Regions from separate parts of the Paenibacillus sp. JT22N7 genome, predicted to be linked through region 2. Evidence: predicted binding sites of a transcription regulator. Region 2 holds the regulator's gene; the other holds the start of a gene.
The links. The regulator LexA, encoded in region 2, represses DNA repair genes until DNA is damaged. The targets are predictions, from matches to a motif close to CGAACATATGTTCG.

Region 1 (11,493 bases), on a different contig from region 2:
TGCTTGGTATGTTGGAAGTTAATATAATGACGATTAACGGTGTAGAAGACCGGACGCGCGGCATGCTGCTGCAAACCGATGATGAAGAAAAAATCGTGCTGCTCGGCAAAATGCTGAAAAAAGTTGATAATATTACAGTGAACAAGCTGCGGACGCCAACTATTGTAGATATTTTAGCTGTGCGCCATGGAAGATATATCGAACGGGATTCTGACGATCGCAAAACATTCCGTTTTACCCGCGATGAACTGGGTATTCTCGTTGACTTTCTTGGCGAAGTGTTTAAACGTGAAGGCAATCAGGTAATAGGTTTACGTGGCATGCCGCGCGTAGGGAAAACAGAATCCATCATCGCTGGCAGCGTATGCTCAAATAAACGGTGGGCGTTCGTTTCTTCAACGCTTCTCCGCCAAACGGTAAGAAGCCAGCTGTCGGAAGAAGAAATGAACGAAAATAATATTTTTATTATTGACGGCATTGTGAGCACGATTCGTTCCAATGAGCGCCATCATGCCTTGCTGCAGGAAATTATGGCTATGCCTTCGACGAAGGTCATTGAGCATCCCGATATTTTTATTAAAGAGTCCCAATACGATCACAGCCATTTTGATATTATTATAGAGCTGCGCAATACGCCGGATGAGGAAATTACGTACGAATCGTTTACTGCAAATTACTCGGATGATTTTTAAGTTGAAAGGAGGAAGCAGGCATGTCTAATCTTGGAGCGCTGCTCCGCAAGGCGCGTGAAGAACGCGGGCTGACGCTTGACGATATTCAGGAAACGACGAAAATTCGCAAACGCTACCTCGAAGCTATCGAGAGCGGCGATCACAGCGTGCTGCCGGGAAGCTTCTACTTGCGGGCCTTTGTGAAAAATTATTGCGAAGCTGTAGGGCTTGATACCGAAGAGGTGCTGCGCCTGCACGAGAAGGAAGTACCGAATACGATTACAGAAACATTAACGGAGCCTGTTACCACAAGGCCGCCCAGACGCGTACAGTCTGTCGGCTCTGACCGTATTGGCAAGCTCGGCTTTAATGTGATGATGTGGTCATTTTTGATTTTGATTGTGGCGGTCGTATGGATTTTTGTCATTAATCAAAAAGACAAACCTTCTGATATGGTTGATCAAGGTACGAAAATTACCGATGAATCTGCACCACCTACGCCAACGCCGGAAGCTGGAGCGTCAACGGGTGCTGTTGCGCCTACGGTTACACCATCTCCTACACCGACGATTCAGGAGGATGTGACGGTTACTTTTTCATCGAAAATCGGCAAAGTCGACCATTATGATGTAGGTCCAGGAACAGCCGTGCACAAGCTGGAAATCAAGGTTGCTGGCGGGAAAAGCTGGATGGAAGTTCGTGAAGGCGGCTCAAAAGGCAGCGCGCTGCTATCGGAAAATGCAAATGACGGCTCGACATTGAACTTTGAATTGACTCAGCCGTTATATATCAATGTGGGCCGTGCCGATCTGGTCACGATTTCAGTTGATGGCGTGCTTGTTCCCGATGGGGACCGTGCAGGCTCAAAAAAAATCCAGTTGAATCCGGCGGCATCGGCGAATGCAGGCAGCCCGGAAGCGACCGGTTCGGCTACGCCATAACACGGATAATAGCTATTTTATAGGGGAGTGGAGTTACATGTCTTCAGAAAGTTCATTTGATATTGTGTCCAAGGTGGACATGCAGGAGCTAAACAATGCGATTCAGCAGGCGGAGCGTGAAATCGAGACGCGCTTTGATTTTAAAGGCAGCAAAAGCAGCATTAAGCTGGAAAATGAAGAGCTGGTTCTCGTCTCTGATGATGAGTACAGATTGAACAGTGTAATTGATATTTTGCAATCGAAAATGATTAAACGCGGCGTGCCGATCAAAAATATGGATTACGGCAAAATTCAGTCGGCTTCGGCGAATACTGTTCGTCAGCATGTAAAGCTTAAGCAGGGCATTGATCAGGAGCATTCCAAAAAAATTAATATTTTGATTCGCGATTCGAAGCTTAAGGTGAAAAGCCTGATTCAAGGCGATCAAATTCGCGTAAGCGGCAAAAGCCGTGACGACTTGCAAGCTGTTATGAATTTGCTGCGCGGTGCTAACTTGCCGATTGAGCTGCAATTTACAAATTATCGTTAACCGCATGTGGCGGTATTGAAGTCCTCTTTTTTCGCTTTTGGCGGGAGAAGGGGGCTTTGTTAAACCTGTTTTTCTTCATTTTGACACCAGATTAAACAATGTATTATACTTGATAAGATAGTTTCGCGGAAGGGATCTGGGGAGACGCAGATGACAGAACAGGTGATTGCAATGATAGGCAATGGCAGGACGGATTTTGTTTTATTCGGGGAGGATGAGGTATGAATCTCGCCAATAAAATCACGCTGGTTAGAATTATTTTAGTGCCGATTATTATGGTTTTCCTACTCGTTAATATGAATGTGGGCTCAGTTGTATTTGATGACTATTCCATTACATATAACCAGATTATTGCGGCGATTATTTTTATTGTGGCAGCGAGTACGGATGGTTTGGACGGGTATATCGCCCGTAAGAACAAAATCGTAACCAACTTAGGCAAGCTTCTCGATCCTCTCGCTGACAAGCTGCTTGTGGCTGCGGTTCTGATTTCCCTTGTGGAGATGGATAAGCTGGCTGGCTGGATTGCCATCCTGATTATTAGCCGTGAATTCGCCGTTACGGGACTTCGTCAAATTGCGCTGCTTGAGGGCAGTGTTATGGCGGCCAGCAACTGGGGCAAATGGAAAACAGCTATACAAATTACGATGATTATCTCGCTTTTGCTTAACAATTTCCCATTTGCTTTCATCTCATTTCCATTTGATTTGATTGCAAGCTGGGTCGCAGTTGCGATTACGCTTTATTCCGGAATTGATTATTTTGTGAAAAATAAACATCTAATACCGGTTGAATAACGATGAAACGCGCTTTGCCGTTTTTTGAAAAGCATCTTTCCTGTTTCGGGAAGGATGCTTTTGCTTAAAATATAAGAAATTTATAAGTTACACCCCTATAATGGGCTTATATTTCATCGCGAAATGGCGCTGCCATTACCTAAAGGAGGATGAATAGCATGAAAGCAGAAATTATTGCAGTAGGTACAGAATTGCTGCTCGGACAGATTGTAAATACAAATGCACAGTATTTGTCCCAAGAGCTGGCCGCGCTAGGCATTGATGTTTATTTTCAAACCGTAGTCGGGGATAACCCCGAGCGTATTCGCAAAGCAATTGTGACAGCGAGAGAACGCGCTGACCTGCTCGTGTTTACAGGCGGTTTGGGGCCCACGCTTGATGATTTGACGAAGGATGTGCTGGCTGCTTATTTGAGCCGTGGTTTGTCCTTGCACAAGCCTTCCATGGATAAAATCGAAGAGCTGTTCAGCTCAAGAGGCGTACATATGGTTGAAAGCAATCGCAGACAGGCATTGTCTATCGATGGAAGCGTACCGCTGCACAATGCGGCGGGCCTTGCGGTAGGCAACGCTCTGACGGAGGATGGCACGCATTATATGCTGCTGCCGGGACCTCCACGGGAAATGAAGCCGATGATCGACGGGCCGGGCAAGGAATGGCTGCGGACGCTGCTCGGGCATGAGCAGCCGCTTTATTCGCGGTTGCTGAAGTTTGCAGGCATTGGGGAATCCAATTTGGAGGCTAAACTGCTCGATCTAATCGAGGCTCAGGTTGACCCGACAATTGCTCCTTATGCGAAGGAAGGCGAGGTAGCTATTCGCGTTTCGACGAAGGCGGCCACACAGGCAGAGGCTGATGGCAAGATTGATGCGACAGTGGAGCAGATTATTGAACGCATTGGAGAGCATCTATACGCCCAAGAGGACATTCCGCTGGAGGAGGCGGTCATAAGACTGCTTCGCGCTAGCAGACGCAAGCTAGCTAGTGCTGAGAGCTGCAGCGGCGGTCTGCTAGCAGAGTTGATTACGAGCGTACCTGGAAGCAGTGGGGAATACACGGGCGGTGTTGTAACGTATACGAATGAAATGAAGCATGCGCTGCTAGGCATACCTCTTGCGCAGCTAGAGGGCGAAGGGGCTCCTGGCGCCATAAGCGAATCGACAGCTGCGCTAATGGCTGAGCGGGTGCAGCAGCTCGCAGACAGCGATTTCGGCGTGTCTATAACAGGTGTTGCTGGCCCTGCGGAGAGTGAAGGCAAGCCGGTAGGGCTTGTTTATATAGCTATTGCCGAGCGTGGCAAGGAGACGATGGTTTATCCATTGCAATTAAGCGGCAGCCGGACGATTATTCGCGTTCGCGCTGTAAAAACATTGCTGTACCGTTTGTGGCTTGCAATTCAAAACTAACTATATAAGAGTTCTTCGACCAAAATTTGGCGAAAGGTGTTGCTTTTTGCCGGAAACGGGCGTATACTGAACTCAACTTACGGAAGAACCGTGGCGAAGATAACTTTGCTGCGGTTTTTTTTGTTTAGTTACAGATATTTAAAAGTTGCATGCCTTCCGTCGGCTTCACAAAAAAAACGAATGTATGTTCGAAAAAGTGCTTGGCAAAGGGTCGGAAAAAGGTTATCATTATATTATAAATAACGAAGGATGTGAGTTGATTGGCTGATCGTCGTGCTGCGTTAGATATGGCTATGCGTCAAATTGAGAAACAATTCGGCAAGGGCTCTATCATGAAACTAGGGGAATCAACACATATGCAAGTGGAGGTCGTGCCGAGCGGCTCGCTTGCTTTAGATATCGCACTTGGAATCGGGGGTTTCCCGAGAGGACGTATTATTGAAGTATATGGACCGGAATCATCTGGTAAAACGACCGTTGCGCTTCATGCGATTGCAGAAGTTCAACGTGCAGGCGGACAAGCTGCCTTTATCGATGCGGAGCATGCACTTGATCCGTTATATGCAAGCAAGCTGGGCGTTAATATCGATGAATTGCTGCTTTCCCAGCCAGATACAGGGGAGCAAGGGCTGGAAATTGCAGAAGCGCTCGTTCGTAGTGGCGCGGTTGACATTGTTGTTATCGACTCTGTTGCAGCACTTGTACCTAAGGCTGAGATCGAAGGCGACATGGGTGACTCGCACGTTGGTTTGCAGGCACGCCTAATGTCACAGGCACTTCGCAAGCTATCCGGAGCCATCAGCAAATCGAAGACGATTACGATCTTTATTAACCAACTGCGTGAGAAAGTCGGCGTTATGTTCGGTAACCCTGAGACGACACCAGGTGGACGCGCTTTGAAATTTTATTCCAGCGTACGTCTTGATGTCCGCCGGATTGAGACACTGAAGCAAGGCAATGATATGATTGGTAACCGTACACGTATTAAAGTTGTCAAAAACAAAGTGGCTCCGCCGTTCAAGCAAGCCGAGGTTGACATTATGTACGGTGAGGGCATTTCCAAAGAGGGTACGCTCGTTGATTTGGGCGTTGAACTCGATATTGTACAAAAAAGCGGTGCATGGTTCTCTTACAATGGCGAGCGCCTCGGTCAAGGCCGGGAAAATGCTAAGCAGTTTTTGAAAGACCATGAAGATATTGCAGACGTCATTGATAAGCAAATTCGTGATGCCAGCAACTTGGTAGCGACTGCTACTCAAGCGACAGGTCTTGGTCAAGAAGAAGAGGATGAAGACGATTTTGATGAGTCTGAATTGGACTAATACGCTCAATTAGTAGCGAAATGGATAAAGAATGATGATGACGCCGTTCCTTTCTAGGGACGGCGAACTTGTTTTATTTAGCATTTATAACTAGTTGCAAAACGTAACATGGAGGGCCTATGATTGAAATCAGAGCGGTTGAGAAAGACAGCAAGCATCGAAGCCGCTATCTTATATTCGCGGAAGGCGAAGAGCCGATTTTATCGGTTCATGAGGATCTGTTGATCCGCCATACACTGTTTAAAGGACAACTTCTTACAGAGGCGCAAATAGAGGAAATTGGCAGCGAGGACGAGCGTTATCGCGCTTATGCGATGGCGGTTTATTATTTGGGTTTTAAGCCGCGGACAAGCAAGCAAATAAAGCAGTATCTGAAACGGAAACTAATTGCTGAGGATCATATTAATTACACCATTGAGCGTTTAGAAAAGGAACATATTGTGGATGATGAACAGTATGCGATGCAATTTGCTGCTCAGCGAATGAAAAGCAGCCAGAAGGGCAGGCGTTACATTCAGCAGGAATTGCTGCAGCGGGGTGTGTCCAAAACAGCTGCGCTTGCCGCTACTTCGGCAATTGACAGTGAGATGGAGCTTGAAACAGCTATTGCTACCGCTTCCAAAAAATGGCGAACTATAAAAGGCGAGCCGTTTGAGCGCAGACGCAAGCTGGCAGCTTTTTTAATACGAAGGGGCTTTCCTGTAGACATTATTAAAGCCGCAGTAAAATCAGCGGAAGAGAATGCATAATCAATAAAGCAAAAAGATCACGTTGGGCTTTTGCTTGACAATTGATTTTACCAAAAGATAAAATGAATTTGTATTCCTTCCACATCAAATCTATTTTCCTTCCAAAAATTGATTTGAGAAGATTATTTTCGGCAAGTTGTTAGAAGATGAAAACGGTATGGAAACCGACTAAAATCAAATATCATTCCAAGCGTTTGCTTTTGTGAATGCAACGAGGAGGTGAACAAGAGGATGAATCCTATTTGGACGATCTTGATCAGTCTCGTTGTTGGCGTTATTTTCTTTGGAGTTGGTTATTTTATTCGAAAGTCGATTGCCGAAGCCAAAATTTCCAGTGCTGAGCAGGCTGCTATCCAAATCGTAGAAAATGCGAAAAAAGAAGCAGAAGCGCAGAAAAAGGAAACGGTGCTGGAAGCGAAAGATGAAGTCCACAAACTTCGTACCGAAGCTGAAAAAGACATTCGTGAACGTCGTAATGAGGTTCAGCGACAGGACAGACGTTTACTCCAGAAAGAGGAGTCGTTGGATAAAAAATTAGAAGCGCTGGAACGCAAAGAAGAATTAGTTGCCAACAAAGAGAAACGGATCGATGAAACCCAAGAACAGATTGATACCATCTATAAGCAGCAGCTTAGCGAGCTGGAGCGAATTTCCGGCTTGACGATGGAAGGTGCGAAATCGATTATTTTGTCTAATGTTGAACAGGAAGTACGACATGAGACAGCGCAGATGATCAAGGAAATCGAGCAGCAGGCTAAAGAAGAAGCAGATAAAAAAGCACGTGATATTATATCGCTCGCTATCCAACGTTGTGCGGCTGATCACGTAGCAGAAACGACTGTATCAGTCGTCTCCTTACCGAATGAGGAAATGAAAGGCCGCATTATCGGACGCGAAGGTCGTAATATCCGCGCTCTGGAAACATTGACCGGTATCGATCTCATTATCGACGATACACCGGAAGCGGTCATCCTGTCCGGCTTCGATCCTATCCGGCGTGAAATTGCCCGAACTTCACTTGAGAAGCTTGTCGCTGACGGACGTATCCATCCTGCTCGTATTGAAGAGATGGTTGAGAAATCACGCAAGGAAGTGGACGAGCGTATCCGTGAATACGGTGAGCAAGCTACTTTTGAGGTGGGTGTGCATGGCTTGCATCCTGACTTGATTAAGATTTTGGGAAGACTCAAGTATCGGACAAGCTACGGTCAAAACGTGCTCAAGCACTCCATGGAGGTTGCTTACTTGACTGGACTTATGGCTGCCGAGCTGGGCGAGGATATTACTCTCGCGAAGCGTGCAGGCTTGCTGCATGACATCGGTAAAGCACTTGACCATGAGGTTGAAGGCTCGCACGTTGAGATTGGCGTTGAATTAGCCAAGAAGTACAAAGAACATCCTGTTGTTATTAACAGTATCGCTTCCCACCATGGCGATTGTGAAGCCACTTCGGTTATCGCAATGCTGGTTGGTGCAGCTGACGCCTTGTCGGCAGCACGTCCAGGCGCACGCCGTGAGACGCTCGAAACGTACATCAAGCGTCTGGAGAAGCTGGAGAATATTTCGGAGTCATTCGATGGTGTTGAGAAATCGTATGCCATCCAGGCCGGCCGTGAAGTACGCGTTATGGTACAGCCTGAGAAGATTGACGATACAGAAGCATTCCGACTCGCTCGCGACATTACGAAGAAGATTGAAAGTGAGCTTGATTATCCAGGCCACATCAAAGTCACCGTTATTCGTGAGACACGGGCTGTGGAATACGCGAAGTAAACAGCATAGCAACGCGGAAAAGTGGCTGCCCTGCAGCCACTTTTCCTGTCTGAATAGGTAAAAGGAAGTGAGCAGCAATGAACGTATTATTTATTGGGGATATTGTTGGAAGTGTAGGGCGTGCAGCCGTTAAGCAAGTGCTTCCAGCGCTTAAATCGAAATACAACCCGCATATTATTATCGTAAATGGCGAAAATGCAGCGGCAGGCCGGGGCATTACAAAGAACATTGTCAATGAGCTGTTTGAATGCGGTGTTCATGGGATTACGATGGGCAATCATACTTGGGATAACAAAGATATTTTTGACTGGATAGATGATGAGCCTCGTATCGTAAGACCTGCGAACTTCGCGGAAGGAACGCCAGGACAAGGCATGGCGATTATTAAAGCGAACGGCAAGCAGCTCGCCATTATAAATTTGCAGGGAAGAACGTTTTTGCCGCCGATTGATTGTCCGTTTCGCAAAGCGGATGAGCTAATCGAGGAGGCGCATGGAACAACGAAAAATATTTTGGTCGATTTTCACGCGGAAGCGACTTCGGAAAAAATTGCAATGGGCTGGCATTTGGCTGGACATGCTTCTGTCGTTGTAGGGACACATACACATGTTCAGACGAATGACGACACGATTTTGCCAGGCGGCACAGCCTACTTGACGGATGTTGGCATGACGGGGCCGAAGGACGGTGTGCTGGGGATGGAGCGCAATGCGGTGCTGCATCGGTTTATGACCCAAATGCCTACACGTTTTGTCGTGGATGAAGGCAAATGGCATTTGCATGGCGTGTCGATCCAAATCGACGATGCGACAGGCGAAACGACCAAATTCCAAAAAATTAGACTTGTAGAAGAAGATTGGCTGCTCATGTAGCAGCTTTTTTTTATTGAAAGTTTAGACAATTCAGAACAGTTTGTTAATTTCGGCAATAAAAGCAGGAATTTTTCTACCTCTCTCGAATACTATTGCTAGTAGTGGAATCCATCCATCATTCCCGAGGAGGTACATTTTTATGGATGTATTAAAAGTTTCAGCAAAGTCCAATCCAAATTCCGTTGCAGGTGCGCTGGCCGGAGTTTTACGTGAACGCGGCGCCGCTGAATTACAAGCTATCGGGGCGGGTGCACTAAATCAAGCAATTAAGGCAGTTGCGATTGCGCGAGGATTTGTTGCTCCCAGCGGGGTGGATTTAATTTGTATACCGGCTTTTACAGACATCGTGATTGATGGCGAGGATCGGACAGCGATTAAGCTCATTGTTGAGCCTAGATAAGCGCTTAAACGAAGCCTTAAGTCGTTAGAGAAATGTAGAAAAAAGTTCATATGTAACGCCTGCCTACAATCGCGTAAGCAGGTTTTTTGCTTTATAGTGACATATGTTGTTGTGGGATAAAACAAATAAATGTTATGATTGCCCTAGCATGTTGCGGGTTAGGGCACATGATCCTTGTTGCAAGGAAAGCAGATCAATAAGCGAAGGGAAGTAAATGCAATGACACAAAAACTAGTACCTGTAGGGGTATCGGCACGCCATATTCATTTATCTCAAGAGCATGTCGCGATTTTATTTGGAGAAGGCTACGAGCTGACGGAGGCGAAAGCTCTCTCACAGCCAGGACAATATGCAGCAAATGAAACGGTTGCCGTAATCGGACCGAAATCTTCTTTTCCTAAAGTAAGAATTCTTGGGCCTGTCCGCAAGGCGACTCAGCTTGAAGTTTCCCGCACGGATGCTTTCTCGATTGGTGTAAACCCGCCTGTTCGAGAATCCGGTGATATTAGCGGTTCGGCTGGCATTACGCTGAAAGGGCCGGCTGGCGAAGTGACGATTGAAGAAGGCGTTATCGTTGCAGCCCGCCATATTCATTTCCACACGAGCGATGCTGAAAAATGGGGCATTGCCGACAAGCAAAAGCTGAAAGTGCGTTTTGGCGGAGATCGTGGCGTCGTATTTGAGGAAGTGATCGCCCGTGTATCCCCAGATTTCGCATTGGACATGCATATTGATACGGATGAAGCGAATGCCGCAGGCATTAAAAACGGGGATACAGCTGAAATTGTAGGCTAATCATCCTTTTTCCAAGATACAGCTTGTGAAGAAGCTGTAATAGGTTTTTCTCATTTTTGAAACGGATAGCAGCTCCTTCGCTGCTATTCGTTTTTTGATTTTTTCAAGCAAATAAGAAGGCGTTTTCAAGATTTGTTGGAAAAAATAGAGCATTAGCAGCAACAGTAATGGATTCGATGGACTTATATGTGTTATAATTTCTTATTGATGTTTAAACACGGGTGAGCACAAGGATATAAGGATGTGACTAAAGCATGACAAAGGGGAATTCAGCGGATTTGAAAGCCGCTAATAAAGATAGGGATTACTCGAAATATTTTGATTTCTCTGATGCGAAGGTGCTTAGCGAGGAAGACGGCAAAATCACCTATCGAATCAAAGGACGCAATATTCAAATCAATGCTGCTCCGAACCACAAGGAAGAGAAAAAACGGGGCAAAGAGGATATAGAGGTTCATTATGATTTTTCCATACCGGAGGAATTCCGGACGCTGGGCAAAGGCAAGTTTTATTTGATTCAAACGTACGGCTGCCAAATGAATGAGCATGACACGGAAGTTATGAAGGGCATGTTCGAGGAAATGGGCTATACGGCGACGGAGGATCGGACTGAGGCGGATGTGGTGCTGCTGAATACATGTGCGATCCGGGAAAATGCCGAGGATAAAGTGTTCGGGGAGCTTGGGCATCTTAAGGTGCTGAAGCAGCAGAAGCCGGGCTTGCTGCTCGGCGTATGCGGCTGCATGTCGCAGGAGGAATCGGTTGTCGGACGTATTTTGCAAAAACATTCCTTCGTCGATATGATTTTTGGTACGCATAACATTCACCGCTTGCCGTTCCTGCTGCAAAATGCCTATTTCAGCAAAGAGATGGTTGTCGAGGTGTGGTCCAAAGAAGGCGACATTATCGAAAACATGCCGAAGAAACGTGAAGGCATGCGGGCTTGGGTTAACATTATGTATGGGTGCGATAAATTTTGCACTTACTGCATTGTGCCTTATACAAGAGGCAAGGAACGCAGCCGCCGTCCGGAGGACGTCATCGCCGAAGTAAGGGAGCTGGCAAGACAAGGCTTCAAGGAAGTGACGCTGCTTGGGCAAAACGTGAACGCTTACGGCAAAGATTTTGAAGATATAGCGTATCGCTTTGGCGACCTCATGAACGACATGTCTAAAATCGACATTCCGCGTGTTCGGTTTACAACGAGCCATCCTAGAGATTTTGATGATCATCTCATT
Region 2 (11,493 bases):
TGGTGTTTAATAAAAATTTGCGACAACTCGTGCTGTCTGATGATATAGACAAGAGTAAAATCTCAAAAAGCACTAAATAAAAAAGTTGGTGACTGTATGGTAAGAAGCCGGACCGGGCCGACACAATGACGCTGATAAGAAGCGTACTTTGTGTCGGCTTTCTTGCTAGATGGAGGGTTAGCGAAAGGGGGGGATGGATAAAAGAGAATCGTCTTTCTTTCTTGAGTATCTGTTGGATAAACTGACGATCCACTTCCAGTGCCCGTGCAAATTCGGCTTGTGTCATCTTCATGCGCTTTAAGTGTTCGGGCAGCCGGCTATCTCCCAATTCAATGGATGCCACAGGATTCGTCTCCTTTCGTTTGCCTATGGATCAAATTATAAATATAGTTTTAAGGAGATTCTACTAGTCGTTACTTTATATAGAAGATTCTTGATGAAACTACACACAGGAGAGAATATTAATGAAGGAATATGAAATGAGCATAAGCTTTAATTTAAATGAAGAACATTTAGAATTATTGATAAGGGCATCCCTTATTTAAAAAAAGATCGTGCCACCTGTAATGGTGAATGTGGTAACTCCAAATGTAATATCTAAGCTAATTATAGATTAATGGATTATTGAGTCGAGTGAATAATATGAGTCATAATAGAGGGTACTTGAGCTATTTGCTTAAGTACCCTTCTAATATTTGATTATTATTTGTCCCCAAATCCGAGTAGTTTAGGCTGGCGAAGTAGTCCGGAATCAGTAAATTCCAGAGCTGTAACACGAGCTGGGAAGGGGACTGAAAGCCACACAACATCAGATTTTACCATGCCATGAGTTAGCTCTTTAAAAGGGCACTCACCAGGATGATCTACCATAAACTGATGAAGTACTTGCTTGGATGCTTGATCCAAGCCCGAAACGTGCCCGATGTAACGATTTTCATATCGCAGGACAAGGCTTGAAACAAGTCCATCCCGCAGTTTTATGCCGACGACGTCAGCGACTATCCGTACTTCTTTGCGTTTTTTAAACCAATATTGATGTTTTTTCCCCTCCATGTAAGGGCTATCTAATCTTTTCGAGATAATTCCTTCCCATTCACGTTCATTGAGCCAATTCCAAAGTGCTTGTCCATCGGAATGCAAATCGGTTACAAAGAGTCGAGGCGTTTTCTCTGGAAATGAGGCTTTCAGTTTCTCAAAACGTTCTTTATAAGGGAGTTTGCGAATGTCCTCGCCATTCGAATTGATCATATCAAACATTACAAATATAAGGCCATCATCGGGGGTGCGTTTTCGCACCCCTAACTTGGCCCTTTGAAAATTTGGACGCACTCCATCGAAATAGGCGATTTCTCCATCCAAGATACAAGGGCCAACGCGGATCGGCTCTAATAATGCCACTATTTCCGGGAAAGTATGATTACGCGGCTCCAGCCTTCGTCCGAATAGTTCAACCCTCCCTAAACCATCTAAGCGGACCAAAGTGCGCACGCCGTCCCATTTAATTTGATAACCCCATTCGGGTCCTTGGGGAATATTGGAAGAGGTTATTGGAGCCATAGGGACAGAAGGGAGCTGCATGGTCATGATACGTTACCCTTTGCTTTGGCTGTTCTCTTTTTCTTGGTTGAGGGAGCACTTGGAGGCATGGCGGCGGATTTTGTAGCATCCAAGCTTGCTTGTAGCGCGGCCATAAGATCAATGACATTGGTCCTTCCTTCAGCTGTTGGTGCAGATACAATATCAACACTCTGTCCTGCTATTTTTTGTTGAATCAATTCAGTTAATGCGATACGGTAATCGTCCGTATATTTGGCAGGATCAAACGGTTCGCTGAGCTGTTCTACCAGCATCTTAGCCATATCGAGCTCTTTATCATTAATCGTTGTTTGCACAGGTATGTTAGGAACCTGGGATATGGCCCTAATCTCGTCTGGAAAAAACATCGTTTCCAAACATAAGCAATTTCCCACTACTCTGACAGCTGCTAGGCTGCTTTTACTGCGAATAGATATTTTGGCTATGCCGATTTTTCCAGTTTGTTTTATGGCTTCAAGCAACAAGCTATATGCGCCAGCACCTGCCATGTCAGGGGAGAGGTAATAGGCTTTTTGATAATAGACCGGGTCAATTTCGGCCAAGTCTACAAAATCAAGAATCTGAATAGTTTTGGCGGAATCAGGCTTGATAGCTTCAAGCTCTTCTTCTTTGACAATTACATACTTACCTTTTTCATACTCAAATCCCTTAACGATCTCTTCCGGACTAATCTCCTTATTGCAATGACGGCATGTCTTAGCGTAATTAATCGGCATGCCGCACTCTTTATGGAGACTGCGAAATGATATATCCTTGTCTTCCGTTGCAGAGTGCATTTTGATCGGCACGTGCACCAACCCGAAACTAATAGCGCCTTTCCAGACGGTATGCATAATAATTCACTCCTTATTGTTTTATTTTTAGAGTGTACATTTACTGGAAGGATATTCATTTAGCATGAAAATCCGTATTGCATTCAGCATGTCCCCATGTAATGATGAGATTAAAAGATAAAGCGGTAGCAGACGTACCGAAGCCACTCACACCATAGAAGATATAGGGCCGTAAAGGAAGAAGATGAAATTGTATTTAAAATAAATGCTCCTGTACGGGGTGATTTATGTTTCTTATCTAAGTTAATTTATAGTTAAACTAGACCACGAAATGAAATGTCCATATCCTCAGTTGTTGAGTGTATCTTAACAGGTACATGGACCAAGCATAAGATATAGGACGTATTATTCATTTAGCATAAAATTTGATATTGCCAACAGAGTTGACGTCATGCAATGATAAAACTATAATTTTACTTTTCTAAAATTTCATTCAAAGACGGTGGTATTTCCGGATGGATACGATTGGTTATTTAGCCTTTAGCATGCTAGATGCTGTTGCAACGGTTACTCTTATGTTTAAATTTTATCGACAGCCCTTGTTCGCGCATAAAATATCATTGATTTTAATTTGCGCTTGGGTTTCATGCTTATCTTACATAATTCGAGTGGTGCTTGACTTGGGTCCGATGGTTGATATACCTATCCAGTTTGTTGTATATACATTGCTATTTAGATATGCACTGAGTATTAAGGTTTTGTATTCGGGCATGATGGTCGCCGTAGGATTCGCGGCATATGTAAGTTTGCAGTTCCCAGTGTATTTCCTTGCTACGGCCATCGGCATAAATGATGCTGTTGCAGGAATGTCTGGCGGTGTAGCTGTATATACCATTCAGTTGCTAACCGATATTACAGCCTTATTGCTGGGGACATTTTTGAAGAGACGTAACTATGGGTTTTCTTTTATCCAGATTCCTCCTCACGAATTTAGTATTCGAGAGAAGATGTTTACAGGAATAAACAAAATTATTATTATATCTGCCTTGTCAACAGCTATTATCATAACTGCGACCATATATATGACAATTCACTTTAATGCTGCAATCTATGTATACCCTTTAGTTTTAATCACTTTCAGCATTCTTTACTTTTTATCAAGGAGGCGTGATCGGGAAGATGATAGAATATATCTGCAGAAAAATGGCCAATTCAATAAAAAGGGCTGATCCTCAGAGCGACGTATCTGTCAATGTGATGTCCTACCAACTCGGAATCTGGGTAAATCCAACAGTCATAATATCCGTTTCATTAGGCATTGGATGGGCGACAGGCGCTTTCTTATTGACGCTGTTAGGCATGCTTGCCTTTTGTACCTTGCGGCATTATACAGGTGGATTTCATTTTAGCTCTCTAACCGTTTGTGCTGCTGTCTCCATTACGCTAATAAGCATCATCCCACATGTTGTATTAAGCGATTCCCACTTAGTAGTATTGAACTTATTAAACGCGAGCTTATTATTGATTTTTCTGGGAGGGAACGGCGTTCCTTTGCTGCTCGTATTATCAAATATATTTTTTCAATCAGATGTAATCGCGCTTGCATTTTTGGCCCAAATGCTTTTGGTTATTATCGATCAGATTGGAGGTGTTAGAGATGATGCAGAAACTAGCTCGTAAAATTGCGGTGAAGCTGCTAAAAGGTGCTAAACGTTCAGCAGAAGGCAAAAGCTTTAAAACATTCATCGGAGCGCAACCTATCCCGAAAGAACTTCGTAAGTAGATGGTCCGCTAATGAATATGACAACTGAAATTCTTGGACAACGGGTGTATGGCAATGTGATAGACGGGGAGCAATTTGATACATTCAAATTGGGTGAAGTTTTTTTCGTAGATGTTTTCCAGCCTAAGAAAAACTATTCTGTCCCGAGATTTTATACAGCCAAAGGTGTATTTACGGTAATACTGACACTGGAAGGCTGTAAGCAAATATTTTTACCATTAGGCTTTGTTCTATTGGATAGCATTAATCTTGTTAATATCAATTATATTCAAGCTGTAACCGTCGAAAGCTATGCAATCACAGCGCATTTCCCCGGGGGCTATGAAACAAGTGTGGCGAAAGGGAAACTTTATTTGGTAGAACACCTAATACAAAAGAGCTGATCCCATCACGGGATCAGTTCTTTTGTATAAAACATATATCCTCGTAAATGTACAGCAAATTTAGGAGGTTAATAGAACATTTTATTCCATAACTGAGTATTTCGAAGGCTGTTATACAGCGAATGAAGCTAAAGGAAAATTATCTTTAGAGGAACACCTGCTTAAACAGAGCCAATCCAGAAGTGGGTAGAATCATTTTAATACACATTTTCATTATTATGTCAATATAAATCGATACTAGTATAGAATGCGCAAAACGTTTCGACAAAAAACGACAAAATGGTATGGGATCCTGTGATATATTAAAAATGTAAAACAGAGGGAAACAAATATCATTATAGAGACAGAAAGATATTAAAGCAGGAATGATCGAGTTCCAGGCAGCGGGGAGATAAAGCCGCATTCATTTTCGTCTCACAGTCCAGCGAATTGAAACTAGTTTCACTGCGCTATACTGTTGATTACGGGATGTTGAGCTCTTCCTCGCTGGGTTCGATCAGATCCATGACATCAAATGAATGATGAAACAATAGCATACATACCGGTAACCGATTGTAAATTTGGAGAGGGCTGACACGAGTATTACTGATGTAGATATCAGTAGTGCTTTGTGTCAGCCTTTTTATATGGTGGTAGTTATTGTGAAAATCGACACAACTGACCGTGAGGAAACAAAGTTAAGTGAAGTGAGTAGACTCGAGCGTTTTTATATTTTTATTATTAAGTATAAATTCCTATTATATTTTCCGATATAAGGTATATTATGTTGAGCGAAAGGGATCTAAATATGGCAAAACGTAGAAGGAAGAAACAGGAGTTGGACCCAGTACAAGCATTTGTGCTGCTTCTTATGCTGGGTGCAGGTTTTGGTGCGTACAAGCTTGCAAATTCTTTTATTTTTGCGGGTGTGGCATTTGGTGCGGTTATGTTGTTGTATGCAAATGTAGTGATATCAATTGCTCGCAAACGTAATGAACGCCTTAAGCGTTCCGGTATCGCAGAAATAGATAAGATGGAGGGCCGACAGTTCGAGAAGTATCTTGGACATCTTTTAGAGGCTCATGGCTACAAGGTAACGGTGACGCAGCTGCAGTCACATTAGCAAAGTCAAATGCCGTTCGGCTTATTGATCGAGCAGAGCTCATTGAAATGATTTTGAAGATCAATACCGATAAATCAATTCCAACACCACAAACCAATACAGAACAAAACAATACAGAGAAAATAATTACCAATCAAATAAGAAATGAAGTAGCATGTGCAAAATGTGGCCAGCCATTAGTTCGTCGTAAAAGTGCGCGTGGGGAGTTTTTGGGTTGTTCAAGCTTTCCCAAATGTCGTCATACCGAGGCAGTCTGAGGAGGAAGACCGATAGCTGGAAAAAATCCTCTGACTAAATTAAAAAGCTGCATCCAACCCGTTTCTAGTGCGGGCAAGGATGCAGCTTTATTCTTGTATGAAGGGTATGAAATTTCTAGGATTAATGAAAATCACGGAACAAGCCGATGACTTTGCCTAAAATCGTAACGTTCTTCAGGCGGATAGGTTCCATGGTTACATTTTCCGGTTGGAGACGGATATGATCCTTCTCGCGGTAAAAGGTTTTGACTGTTGCTTCATCGTGCTCAGTCATGGCGACCACAATATCACCGTTAGTAGCGGTCTGCTGCTGGCGTACAATAACGTAGTCGCCGTTATGTATGCCGGCTTCAATCATGCTCTCGCCAATGACATTAAGAATGAATACATCATCATCTCCTACGTAATGGGAAGAGATGGGAAAATATTCTTCAATATTCTCAGTAGCGGTAATCGGTACACCTGCAGTAACTTTACCGACGATTGGTACATGGGTAACAGCAGGACGGATAATCCCGTCGACATCTTCCTGATCCAAAATCTCGATAGCGCGAGGTTTAGTCGGATCGCGGCGGATAAGCCCTTTCTTCTCCAGACGGTCCAGATGACCGTGTACAGTAGAGCTTGAAGCAAGTCCAACTGCTTCTCCAATTTCACGTACGGAAGGCGGATAACCCTTCTCGCGAACTTCGTTCTTTATAAATTCCAGAATCGACTGCTGGCGATTGGAAGCTTTGGACAACACGATCACTCCAGTTCACGCACTCCATGATGAGTGCGACATGAATTTTGATTGAAACTTTGATCCATGCACTTCATCTGAAGTGCAATATGAGTATTTATTTCTCAAATTATAACATGGAACCGCCGTTCGTACAAACATAAGTTCCTAAAAACAAAAGTTCGCATTGTCTGTTGACCACAAACAAATGTTCGTGTTAATATCGAAACAGAACAAACGTTTGGGAGTGAGGGCAATGATCATTTATCCAGAATCCTATCAATCTATTTTCTCAGAGAAAGCGCCTGTTAAGGCGGCAAAGATGAAATGGCAAATCAGCATGGCTGGATTTAGCAACTATGCTTTGAAGTTGGCGGTGTGTCTGACTCTGTTTATCGTATTGTTTTCTGGTTTTTTATTGGTGCGCACAGAAGCTTCAGTGAATCATGTTGCGCCAGCGTCTGCTGGAGAACAGACGGTAGTGGTTGCGCAAGGCGATACATTATGGGAGCTTGCACGTAAATACTCGGACAGTTCTGATGATATACGCTGGTCCGTTTATCAAATACGGGAACGCAACCAGCTGTCGTCGCCAGATATATGGCCTGGGCAGAAGCTGGTCATTCCTTCTCCATAGCTTCATTAAGAAGCATGCCTCTATACTATACGCAAGCTGTTTGCATGACGGAAATCATGTAGCTGTTCTTCGTAACTTTTGAAGCGTGAATACTCGACCTAAATACAGAATAGATCGGAACAATGATAGCATTATCGTTGTACGATCTATTCTGTATTTAATTATAGCCCCATTTTCTTGAAATATAGGAAAGGATATGATTTTCTCATCCATTCTCTATATTTCTCGGACTGAAACGCGCTGCGCCGCCAAAGGACGGCGACAGCCGTTTCACCTTGACAACAGCGTATTGGTAATGTCAAAGTAGAAAGAGTTTGGGAAAAGTACAGCAAGTGAGGTGAGCAATCAATGGAAGAGCTTATTGCCAGAATTAATGAATTATCCCGTAAAAATAAAACAGTCGGTTTGACGCCCGAGGAACTGACGGAACGGGCTGAGCTGCGCAGTAAATATATGGAGCAGTTTAAAAGCAATTTTCGCCAACAGCTTGATACGATTAAATTCGTAGAAGATGAAGAGAGTGAAGCGGGAGACGAGAAGCCACAGCATTAATTATTTTAATGGGAGAGGCGGTCATCATTTTATGAAATACCAACTGCTTGGACGTAGTGGACTAGCTGTTTCTGAACTTTGTCTTGGAACGATGACATTTGGCAATACAACGAATGAGCAGGATTCGCTTGAGATGATCAATCGTTTTGTGGAGCGCGGCGGCAATTTTCTCGATACGGCGAACGTTTATGTAAGCGGACGCTCTGAAGAGATCGTCGGAAAAGCGATTAAAGGCCGTCGTTCTGAGATGGTCGTTGCTACAAAGGTTAGAATGACAACATCTCCTGATATTAATGGAGTAGGGCTGTCCCGCAAGCATATTATGGACGGCGTGGAAGCGAGCCTCAAGCGACTGCAAACCGATTACATTGACTTGTATCAGGTTCATGTATGGGATCATGCTACGCCGATTGAAGAGACGCTGCGGACGCTCGATGATCTTGTCACATCAGGCAAGGTGCGTTACATCGGCTGTTCTAACTTTTTTGCATGGCAGCTTATGAAATCTTTGGCATGGAGCGATGCTAATAGGTATGTACGCTTTGTTTCGCTGCAGCCTCAATATAGCCTCGTTAGTCGCCAGATGGATCGCGAAATGATGTCGCTTTGCCTAGAAGAAAACGTTGGCGTTATTCCATGGGCTCCGCTTGGTGGCGGTTTTCTGACCGGCAGGTATGATCGCACAGAGCCGACAGAGGGCAGATTGACAAGCAAAGTAGGCGAAAGTGCTTGGGCAAACCGGGCAAATGAGCAAAACTTTGCTGTTTTGGATGCTGTATTAGCAGCTGCCAAGGAACTTGATAAAACACCTGCTCAAGTTTCACTGAATTGGCTGCTGCAAAGGGAGGGCATTACGTCCCCAATCTTTGGTGCTAGTACGCTTGCGCAATATGAGGATAATATGGGAGCTGTCGGCTGGACGATGCCTGAAGAAATATGGAACCGTCTGGATGAGGTCAGCGCGCTTGCCGAAGACTATCCGAATCGTTTTATTGCAAAATTCAAACGTCCGTTTTAACGAATTACTGTGAAACCTGGAGATATACGGTGTCAGCCTGCATCACTTGTCTGACTTGATTTATTAAGCGTGATTTTGTGCTGCAGCCATAATAAGGAGGAACGAATTTGTCACGTACATGGGAGCGCAAGGTGCGCCGAAATACGAACCAAATTAACAAAAATCGCAAAAAACAAGGCGGCCCAAGCTTTAAACCAGCTGGCCCCCAATCAGATCGTTTTGTTGGCCGCAGCTATATTGCGCCGATTTTACTCCTGCTGTTTATTGCCATGTACGTTATACTTGCCCAAATGGACCCGCAATTTAAATTCGATACCTTGCTAGGTGTGACAATTGGCTGCTATGTATTTCTGGCAATTGTATTTTTCCTGCGGCGCCCGTATATTACAATCGGTAAAAACTATGTTCAAACACGCAAGATGACTGGCGACAAGCGTCTAGGTGCAGAAGCGATCAAGACGATTCGCGTACAGCCTGGCTATGTGACGATTGAACCGCAAAAAGGATCGACGTGGGCTTTTTCGCGAGTATTTCATCGTTATCCAACGGATGAAATCAGCGCAAGATTAGAGCAATTTGCCAAAGATAACGGCATAACATACGAACAAAAATAAAACGACCAGGAGCGTCAGTGAACAATGGCAAAGCTAGCGGTATTATTTGATTTGGATGACACACTGCTATGGGATGACCGTAGTGTAAAAGAAGCATTTGATGCGACCTGTCAAGCAGGTGCGGAAGCAGCGGGCGTAGATGCGGTAGAGCTGGAGGAAGCTGTTCGCAAGGAAGCTCGCAGCTTATATGAATCGTATGAAACGTTCCCTTTCACGAAAATGATCGGAATTAATCCTTTTGAAGGCCTATGGGCTAACTTCCGTGAGGGAGAACAGGAGGAGTTCAGAAAGCTGGAGCAGCTTGCACCCGCTTATCGTCGTGAAGCATGGACGAAAGGGCTAAAAGCGCTGGGCGTAGACAATCCAGAGCTTGGCGCCATACTGGCCGAGCAGTTTCCGGCAGAGCGCAGAGCGCGCCCGATTGTATATGATGAAACGTTTCGATTGCTAGATGCGCTAAAAGGCAAGTATAAGCTGCTGCTGCTAACGAACGGCTCACCGGATTTGCAGCAGGAGAAGCTTACAGGCGTTCCACAGCTTGCGCCTTATTTTGACCACATCATTATTTCGGGCGCTTTCGGTGAAGGCAAGCCGGCCGCTTCGATTTTCCGCCATGCGCTGGAGCGCCTTGGTATTGAACCGGAGCAGGGTATAATGGTTGGGGACAAACTGACTACGGATATTTTAGGTGCAAATGCCATTGGTATGGATTCGGTATGGATTAATCGCCATGGCGCTGTTCGGTCGGATGAAATTGTGCCTACATATGAAATTAAGCATTTAGAGGAATTGCTGCCGCTGCTGGGATAGTCGCGCATACTCGCGCCATTACTGCTGCAAAAGCATAAGAAGAAGCCCCTTGGTCCATTGGACATGGCTCAAGGGGCTTCTCTGTATAATGACGCAATTCAATGAAGGAACGATCAAGCTTTAGTGAAAGCAGGGTCTTCGAACGGGTGGGCAATCCAGCCCTCCGTTTCAATAAACAGGCGAACAGCAACGATTTGACGGTTATCCATCAATGTGAAGAAGTGAGGAATTGTTTCTGGAACCGAAATAACGTCTCCCGCTTCCAGCTCAACGTCGAAATAACCGACTTCTTCGCTGCCTTTAATAATAAAGATTCCGCGTCCAGCTGTAATCGCCCGCACTTCATCTTCTGTGTGCGTATGCACTTGCTCAAAACGTTTTAAAATATCATCAAGACCTGGGGTAGCATCTGAAAGGGCAACGATATCCCATGTTTTGTAACCGCGACGCTGGGCAAGCTCGCGAATTTCTACATCGTAAGTAGCGAGAATTTCCGCTTTCTCTTCATCGGATAATACAAATTTATCTTGCAGATGGCCTGGCAACTTGCTAGCATCCCAGTGTTCATAAAGCACTTCTTGGCTTTCTAAAAACGCGCGAACGTTCTGCTCGCCAGATATTCTTTCCTCAGTATTGCGAATTCTAATCTCAGCCATCACAATTCCCTCTTTTCCTATTGAAATTAAATGTTATATTAAATATATAATGATTATAATGCAAAAACAAGCGATTGTCGATTGCAATTGCTTTTCACATTGCGTCGATTCTGTTAAACTGAACTTTAGTGATTTTCACAGGAAGGGTGCACATAATTGTCGAAACCAACCATACAAGAAATGATGCAAAAGCGGATATTGATTTTGGACGGCGCAATGGGAACGATGATTCAGCAAGCCGATCTTACCGAGGATGATTTTGGCGGTGAGGATATGGACGGCTGTAATGAAATACTCGTGTTGACGCGTCCTGATGTCATCCGTACTATACATGAACAATATTTAGAGGCAGGCACGGACATTTTGGAAACGAATACGTTCGGAGCAACTAGCGTCGTGCTGGCTGAATACGATATACCGGAAAAGGCGCGCGAAATCAACCTGGCTGCGGCGAAAATTGCCCGTGAAGCGGCGGATAAATATTCGACGCCTGAGCATCCGCGTTATGTGGCAGGAGCGCTTGGTCCGACGACGAAGACGCTTTCTGTAACAGGCGGGGTTACTTTTGAAGAGCTTGTGGACAGCTACTAC

Region 1: a site for LexA is predicted at 4,522-4,535, ahead of recA (recombinase RecA). Genes of this name have one in related genera too.

Annotation. Positions count from the first base shown of each region.
Region 1 covers NZ_JBXENY010000009.1:131,591-143,083, reverse strand. The annotation lists gene AC50Y5_RS23225 (DUF3388 domain-containing protein) at 1-692, shown strand, start outside; gene AC50Y5_RS23220 (helix-turn-helix domain-containing protein) at 713-1,612, shown strand; gene AC50Y5_RS23215 (YajQ family cyclic di-GMP-binding protein) at 1,650-2,141, shown strand; gene pgsA (CDP-diacylglycerol--glycerol-3-phosphate 3-phosphatidyltransferase) at 2,363-2,938, shown strand; gene AC50Y5_RS23205 (competence/damage-inducible protein A) at 3,097-4,344, shown strand; gene recA (recombinase RecA) at 4,605-5,666, shown strand; gene AC50Y5_RS23195 (RecX family transcriptional regulator) at 5,786-6,415, shown strand; gene rny (ribonuclease Y) at 6,647-8,188, shown strand; gene AC50Y5_RS23185 (TIGR00282 family metallophosphoesterase) at 8,266-9,060, shown strand; gene AC50Y5_RS23180 (stage V sporulation protein S) at 9,200-9,460, shown strand; gene AC50Y5_RS23175 (phosphate propanoyltransferase) at 9,680-10,255, shown strand; gene miaB (tRNA (N6-isopentenyl adenosine(37)-C2)-methylthiotransferase MiaB) at 10,510-11,493, shown strand, end outside.
Region 2 covers NZ_JBXENY010000003.1:176,285-187,777, forward strand. The annotation lists gene AC50Y5_RS09265 (hypothetical protein) at 1-80, shown strand, start outside; gene AC50Y5_RS09270 (ATP-dependent DNA ligase) at 703-1,584, opposite strand; gene ku (non-homologous end joining protein Ku) at 1,581-2,429, opposite strand; gene AC50Y5_RS09280 (hypothetical protein) at 2,885-3,598, shown strand; gene AC50Y5_RS09285 (accessory gene regulator B family protein) at 3,549-4,049, shown strand; gene AC50Y5_RS09290 (hypothetical protein) at 4,027-4,152, shown strand; gene AC50Y5_RS09295 (dipeptidyl aminopeptidase) at 4,164-4,535, shown strand; gene AC50Y5_RS09300 (restriction endonuclease) at 5,323-5,637, shown strand; gene AC50Y5_RS09305 (topoisomerase DNA-binding C4 zinc finger domain-containing protein) at 5,685-5,894, shown strand; gene lexA (transcriptional repressor LexA) at 6,016-6,636, opposite strand; gene AC50Y5_RS09315 (LysM peptidoglycan-binding domain-containing protein) at 6,872-7,252, shown strand; gene AC50Y5_RS09320 (DUF896 domain-containing protein) at 7,601-7,804, shown strand; gene AC50Y5_RS09325 (aldo/keto reductase) at 7,836-8,822, shown strand; gene AC50Y5_RS09330 (hypothetical protein) at 8,930-9,436, shown strand; gene AC50Y5_RS09335 (HAD family hydrolase) at 9,461-10,246, shown strand; gene AC50Y5_RS09340 (1,2-dihydroxy-3-keto-5-methylthiopentene dioxygenase) at 10,360-10,902, opposite strand; gene metH (methionine synthase) at 11,083-11,493, shown strand, end outside.